DNA from 2 places in the Pseudonocardia lutea genome. Region 1 is predicted to be linked to the other one. Evidence: riboswitches for the same ligand, from Rfam matches in the RefSeq annotation. Region 1 holds a riboswitch; the other holds the start of a gene.

Region 1 (3,393 bases):
GACCTTGCCGTAGCCGGGCGAGCCCTTCGTGACGTCGACGACCGCCATGAAGTCCGGCCCCGGCAGCGCGTTGCGCACCTTGTCGGTCGGGTTCGCCAGCGACCCCGGCAGGTTCTTGACGTCCGGGACCACCGTGTCGGCGACGTTCTCGTCACCGGCCCACACGACCATGTACTCCGGTCGCGTCGACCCGTCGCGGGAGTCCTCCGCGGCGTCGGTGTCGATGTTGTTCTCGACCCAGTAGTCCTTGCCGTCGGCCCCCTTCACGGCGGACCTGACGGTCTCGACGTCGGCGTACGCGTCGCCGCCGGGGATGGTGGTCACCCCGGCGACGACCCCCAGGGCCAGCAGCCCGAGCAGGATCTTCTTCGGTGCACGCATCCCGGGCCTCAGCTCGGCAGGAGTCGGCTGGGCGCGCCCACCGCCGACTGGGTCAGGCCGGCGAGCGGGACGCCCGCGGGAGCGAGGTCCCGGCCCTGGTTCAGCAGGTCGCCCTCGCCGAACGCCGTGGACGACGGCTCGACGTACGGGGCCTCCGGCGCGGGTGCGGGTTCCTCGTCGTAATGGGCGGTGAGCAGCGGGGCGAGGTCCGGCACCAGGTCCGGGGTGGCGGCCTGGGCCGGGCCGGTCAGGCCGACCACGGCGGCGCCCGCCAGGGTCGCGGACCCGGCGAGCCGGGTCAGGGCCGACCGGGATGGTCGGTGTCGTCGGTGTCGGGGCACGACGATGTCTCCACTTCTTCTCATCGGGGAGCGGACGGCGGCGGACCGGCGCCCGAACACCGCACCGACGGTCCGATGTGGACCGACCGGCGGCGGCGGGGCGGGCGGCGGTGGGCGAGGCCTGGCACACCGGTCGGCGGCCCGGTCGGGGCCGGGCGGACGGGACGGCGGGTGCCGGAGCGGGGTCGCGAGGGGGAAGAGGGCGGGGCCGGACGGCCCGGGCCTTCAGTTCACCGGCGCGCTACACAGTGCGCTCGCGACGCGACGCAGATCGACGTGACGTCGATAGGCGAAGCGGTCGGTGAGGCGCATGACCGGAACTGTGTCACCCCTGTGGAGCAGTGGTGACCAGCGGGGTCGGACAGAGGGTCGTCCCACACCGTTCCGGCCTCATTTCGGACCCGTTCTCGTGGCCCAGGTCACCGTAATCCGACCTCTCGGAGCCCCGGAACGGGCCGGGTGCGCGGTGTGATGCGGCGCGGAATCTTCACGCGATCGTGTCGGCGATCTCGGGAACCGATCACGACTCGCCTTGGCCGACCTGGCGATTCGCCGCCGTCCCCCTCGATCGGGTGATGGGAGACCGCCGCCGTCCCTCCACCCAGCGTGAGCGTTCTTCCCGGCGCGGGGGAAACGGATCGGAAATGCCGCGGGAATGGCCGGGATCGAGCGAGGGCCGGACAATTCGCGCCGATCTGGAACATCCGCGACCGCAATGTCCGGTCATTCCCGCTCCCGATTCCGCGGCCCGGATCACACTTGACCGTTCCGCGGATCGGCACCTACCGTCGTCGTCAGGTCAAGAGCGCCAGCGCCAAGCCCCGGCTCGCTGGCCGGCAACCCTCCTCCGCGGTGGGGTGCTCCGGGTGACGACCGGGCCGCCGCGGACCCGCGGCCGGCAAGCGCGGACCCCGACGTCCGGCACCTCGTGCCGTACCGGGTCCTGAGTGATCCGTGGAGGATCCACGATGTCCGACGTCCGTACCGCTCCGCCCTGCACCGAGGCCCCGGGCTGCGCCGCGGCTCCGGCCCGCGCCACGGCCGCCGCCTCCGCCGCGTCGACGCCCGCCGCTCCCCTGCCCGAGCTGGTCGGCACCGGCCTCCCGGTCCCGCTGGTGGACGGCCGCACGGTGCCCTACGCCAACCTCGACCTGGCCGCGAGCGCCCCCGCCCTGCGCGCCGTCGCCGACCACGTGGCCGAGCTCCTCCCCTACTACTCGAGCGTGCACCGCGGCGCCGGCTACGCCTCGCAGGTCTGCACCGCGGTCCTCGAGGGCGCGCGGGAGACGGTCGCCCGGTTCGTCGGGGCGCGGGCGGACGACGTCGTCGTGTTCACCCGCAACACCACGGACGCGCTCAACCTGCTCGCGGGCGCGGTCCCCGGCGCGACGCTGTGCCTGGACGTCGAGCACCACGCCACGCTGCTGGCCTGGCGCGGCACCGACCACCGCGTGGTGCGTGCGCCCGACACCGTCGGCGAGACGCTCGACCTCCTGCGCGACGCGCTCGCCGCCGAGCCGACCGCGCTCCTGGCGATCACCGGCGCCTCCAACGTCACCGGCGAGATCCTGCCGATCGACGAGATCTGCGCGATCGCCCACGCCGCGGGCACCCGCGTGGTGCTCGACGCGGCCCAGCTCGCCCCGCACCGCCGGGTCGACATCGCGGCGTCCGAGGTGGACTACGTCGTGCTCTCCGGGCACAAGCTCTACGCCCCCTACGGCGCCGGCGCGCTGGTCGGGCGGCGGGACTGGCTCGACGTCGCCACCCCGTACCTCGCCGGCGGCGGCGCAGTGCGCTCGGTCGGGGTGGAGGACCGGACCGCGGAGGTCAGCTGGGCCCCGGCGCCGCACCGGCACGAGGCCGGCACACCCAACGTCCTGGGCGCCGCCGCGATCGCCGCGGCCTGCCGCGCACTGGACCCGGTGATCGACGAGGTCGCCCCCGCCCACGAGCGGGCCCTGCTCGCCCGCCTGGTCAGCGGGCTGTCCGGGATCGCGGGCGTCCGCCCGCTCCGGATCTGGGCCGACGCCCCGGACCGGGTCGCCGTCGCCTCCTTCACCGTCACCGGCATCCCGGCCGGGCTCGTCGCGGCCGCGCTGTCCGCCGAGCACGGCATCGGGGTGCGCGACGGCCGCTTCTGCGCCCACCCGCTGCTCGCCCGCCTCGCCGGCGGGGCCGACGCGGTGCGTGTCAGCCTCGGCCTGAACACCACCGGGTCCGACGTGGACCGGCTGGTCGAGGCCGTGCGCGCGATCGCCGCCGGCGGCCCGGAGTGGGACTACCGGGAGGTCGACGGCCGCTGGACCCCGACCCCGGACCCGCGCGACCTCGACCCGCTGGGCCTCGGTGCGGTCACGGCGGCGGGCGGGGCGGCCTGCGGGCACTGAACAGCCCTGAACAGCCCTGAACAGCCCTGAACAGCACTGAGCGGCCCCGGGCAACCCGGACGGACCGGGCGGCACGGGCGGCACGGGCGGCACGGGCGGCACGGCCCCGTCGCCGAGCGGCGGGGCCCACCGCTCGGCCTGCGCGGTCGGGTGGACGGGCGCACCGTCGGCGCGTCACCGTCGTTTCCCCGCAGGCGTGGGTGGTAGACCCACCCCCGGGCGACGACCGGGTCGCGGCGAGCACGGAGAGTAGATGGCAGACGACGCAGCGCTGTCTCGGG
Region 2 (3,393 bases), on a different contig from region 1:
CGGCGAGCGGGTCGGTGATCACTGTGGGATGCCTGTTCCCGTTGGCGCTGGTCGGCCTCCGCCCGCTCACCCGTCGGCGCCGGCGTGGACGTAGGCCGTGGGAGGGACCGCCCCTCGGTTCTTGGTGCTGGGCTTCGATCCCGTCAGGGCAGGCCGTCGCCCGGCGGCGGCGTCCGGTGCAAGAGATGGTCGCCGATCGTGCGGGCTGCGTGGGCGGCCGGATCGTGGCTGGCCACGGTGCGGGCGTTACGCCAGTGGCGGTCCAGCCCGGCGGAGGTGAGGGTGGCCGACGCGCCGGCGGCGTCGAAGACGATCGTGGCCGCCCCCTGGGCGGCGCGGTCGGCCGCCACCTTCGCCTGCGTGACCTCGATAGCGGCTGCGGCGAGTTCCTCGGGCGTGCGGTGTCCGGCCGCGGCGTCGAGGGCACGCGCTGCACTGAGCACCACGGAGCGGGCGGTGTAGGCGAGGACGCCGGCCTCGCCGACCGCGGCCTGGACGAAGGGGTCCTCGGCGGCCCGCTCGGCCTCGGCCGTCTGCGCGGTGCGTGGGTTGGCGCGGGTGAAGGCGGTGATGTCGGAGACCGCGCCCGTGGCGATCCCGGCCGCAACCGCAGCAAGGTGCAGGGCACGGAAGCTGGAGGTCACGGTCGGTCCGGAGCGCCCTGGTACGGCGTGCAGCACGTCGGCGGGGTCCACCTCGACGTCGGTGAACACGGCTGACCCGGTGGCGGTCAGGCGTTGCCCCATTCCTTCCCAGTCGTCCCACAGCTCGATGCCGGGGGCGTCGGCGGGCACGAGGACCCAGACTGGTCGGTCGTCCTCGTCGCGGGCGAGGACGGTGAGGTGGGTGGCGAACAGCCCGCCGGTGGCGTAGTGCTTCTCGCCGGTGAGGAGGAGGCGCCCGCCCGTGTGCCGCAGTCGGGTCCCCACGTCGAAGGGCCGAGAGCCGGTGCGTTCTGAGGTCGCCTCGCCGATCAACACGCCGCGCACGGCGCGGAGCCGGCGGGCGGCGTCGGGGACGTCGGGCTCGAGGAGCCGTTCGACATGAACGAAATGAGGGCGGGTGGCCTGGGCGACGTTGGAGTCGGCCGCGGCGAGTCGCACCACGGTCCGGACGACGTCGGCGATCGACCCGCCTGCCCCGCCCAGGGCGACCGGGACGCGCAGCGAGCCCAGCCCGGAGTCGCGGAAGGCCTGCATCTCACGGTAGGGCAGGGTGCGCTGTTCCTCGCGGCCGCGTGAGCCGGCCCGGACGCTGTCGGCGAGGGCGGGAAGCACTCGCGTGAGGAGCTCGTGGCGGTCGCTCGTGGCGTGCGCACGCCCGGGGGCTTCGCCGTGGCAGGCGCGACGGGTCAGCGGGTCACGGGTGGGCATGGGTCCTTCCGGGGGGTGATCGGTCGGCGGTCGGGATGCCGACAGATCGCGCTCGCCTGTCGTCGGAGATCGACGTGGCGGCGCGCCCGGAAGAGCGGCCGAAGGGCCTCGGACGGTGCCATCGCTCGGATGGTCGCACGAGCGAGGCGCGCGGCGGAACCGCCCGGCGTGGGCCCGGCCACTGCGCGGTGGGCCGTCGAGTGTGGTCCACCACGGAGGTCCGGTTACATCTCCCGGCGTCGGATGTCCGAACCTTCCTCCGGCGCCGGGCTCGGTGTTTCTCCTGGTGGGAACGTCCGGGTGACTGTCCGGACAGGTCGGCGCCCGGCACGGCGGTGGGGCTCACAGATGTCGTTCGGACCCTTGACTCACGTGCGGTCGTGATCCCTAGAGTGAGTTCGGGCCCACGGGCCACACCCATCCAGAGCGGCCGAGAGACCCGGCTCGACGACGCCGCAGCAACCCCCCGCTTGACGGGTGCGGGTGCTACCGCCGGGAGCGATGGAGGAGCGATGTTCGTCGGGGTGCGGCGGCGGCACGTGGATCTCCTGCGCACGGCCAGCGCGGGCTGTCGGCCTCGAGGTGGTCTCGACAGCCCCGGCTGCCGGCGTGAGCCGTCGTAGTCGGTCCACTTCCGCTTCGGAGGAGCTCTCAATGACCTGCGCCCCGTCCTCGAGTGCGGCGACGTGAGCGCGTCGTCGCCGTCCGAGGCCGCACCGGCTCCGCCCGCACCCGGCCCTACACGGCAGCGCGGTGCCACGGTCTGGCTGACCGGTCTGCCCAGCGCGGGCAAGTCCACGATCGCGCACGCCTGCGAGCCCAGGCTCCGCGCTCGTGGGTTGCGGGTCGAGGTGCTCGACGGCGACGCCGTCCGGCCGCACCTGGCCGCGGCCCGCGGGTACTCCCGCGAGGACCGCGCGATCAACATCCGCCGGATCGGTTGGGTGGCGGAGCTGCTGGCGCGAAACGGGGTGCTGGTGCTGGTATCGGCCATCGCGCCCTTCCGGGACGTGCGGGACGAGGTCCGTGCAGCGCACGCCGACAAGGGCACCGAGTTCGTCGAGGTGCACGTCAGCACCCCGGTGGAGATTGCGTCCGAACGCGACGTCAAGGGCCTCTACGCCCGCCAGCGCGTCGGCGAGATCTCCGGCCTCACCGGCGTCGACGACCCCTACGAGGTGCCGCTGGAGCCCGACCTCGTCATCCCCGCCCACGAGCAGCCGGTGGAGAACTCGGTCGCGCTGCTGCTCGCGCACCTGACCGACCGCGGGCTGACGGGCCCGGCCACACCCGAGGAGTCCTTGAGTTGAGCACCGCCCCTGAATCTCCGCCGTTGCTGCCGATCCCACGGTGGGAGGACGCCGCGGTCGCGGTGGCGGCTCCCGGCGCCGGTGCCGGCAACTGGGTGGGGGCTCCGAGCGTCGTCCTCGCCGACGGCGTCTACCACGCCGCCTACCGGTTGCGTGCCCCGTTGGGACACGGCCGCGGCCTGGCCACCGTTCTCGCCCGCTCGACGGACGGGATCCGGTTCACCGAGGTCGCCCGGGTGACCAAGGAGCGCTTCGGGGCGGAGTCGCTGGAGCGCCCGGCCCTGGTCCGCACGCCGGAGGGGCGGTGGCGGCTCTACGTCAGCTGTGCCACGCCCGGGAGCAAGCACTGGTGGGTCGACGTCCTGGAGGCCGACGCCCCCGAGGAGCTGGCCGAGGCGCCGCGCCGCACGGTCCTGCCCGGCGACGAGCGGCACGCCGTGAAGGACCCGGTGATCGTCATCGAGGGCGGGCGCTGGCATCTGTGGGCGTCGGTCCATCCGCTCGACGTGCCGGCGCACGAGGACCGGATGACCACCGAGTACTACACCAGCACGGACGGCCTGGCCTGGCGGCACGAGGGCACCGCGCTCGAGCCGCGCGCGGGGCGGTGGGACGCGAGGGGGGTGCGGATCAGCGCCGTCTTCCGGGTCGACGGCCGCTGGGCCGCCACGTACGACGGCCGCGCCACGGCGGCGGAGAACTGGGAGGAG

The links. Region 1 has a riboswitch for S-adenosylmethionine ahead of ACFQH9_RS09030 (aminotransferase class V-fold PLP-dependent enzyme). Riboswitches for the same ligand answer to the same signal wherever they lie in the genome.
Region 2: linked by a shared signal. The riboswitch ahead of cysC (adenylyl-sulfate kinase) and the one ahead of ACFQH9_RS09030 (aminotransferase class V-fold PLP-dependent enzyme) in region 1 are both predicted to bind S-adenosylmethionine.

What each region holds. Positions count from the first base shown of each region.
Region 1 is NZ_JBHSQK010000017.1:26,807-30,199, forward strand. Features, by position in the region: gene ACFQH9_RS09015 (hypothetical protein) at 1-381, opposite strand, end outside; gene ACFQH9_RS09020 (hypothetical protein) at 390-722, opposite strand; gene ACFQH9_RS09025 (putative leader peptide) at 948-1,034, opposite strand; SAM riboswitch class IV at 1,520-1,633, shown strand; gene ACFQH9_RS09030 (aminotransferase class V-fold PLP-dependent enzyme) at 1,691-3,112, shown strand; gene treS (maltose alpha-D-glucosyltransferase) at 3,366-3,393, shown strand, end outside.
Region 2 is NZ_JBHSQK010000125.1:1,262-4,654, reverse strand. Features, by position in the region: gene ACFQH9_RS31465 (acyl-CoA dehydrogenase family protein) at 144-1,373, opposite strand; gene ACFQH9_RS31460 (putative leader peptide) at 1,352-1,495, opposite strand; SAM riboswitch class I at 1,788-1,881, shown strand; gene cysC (adenylyl-sulfate kinase) at 2,060-2,683, shown strand; gene ACFQH9_RS31450 (glycoside hydrolase family protein) at 2,680-3,393, shown strand, end outside.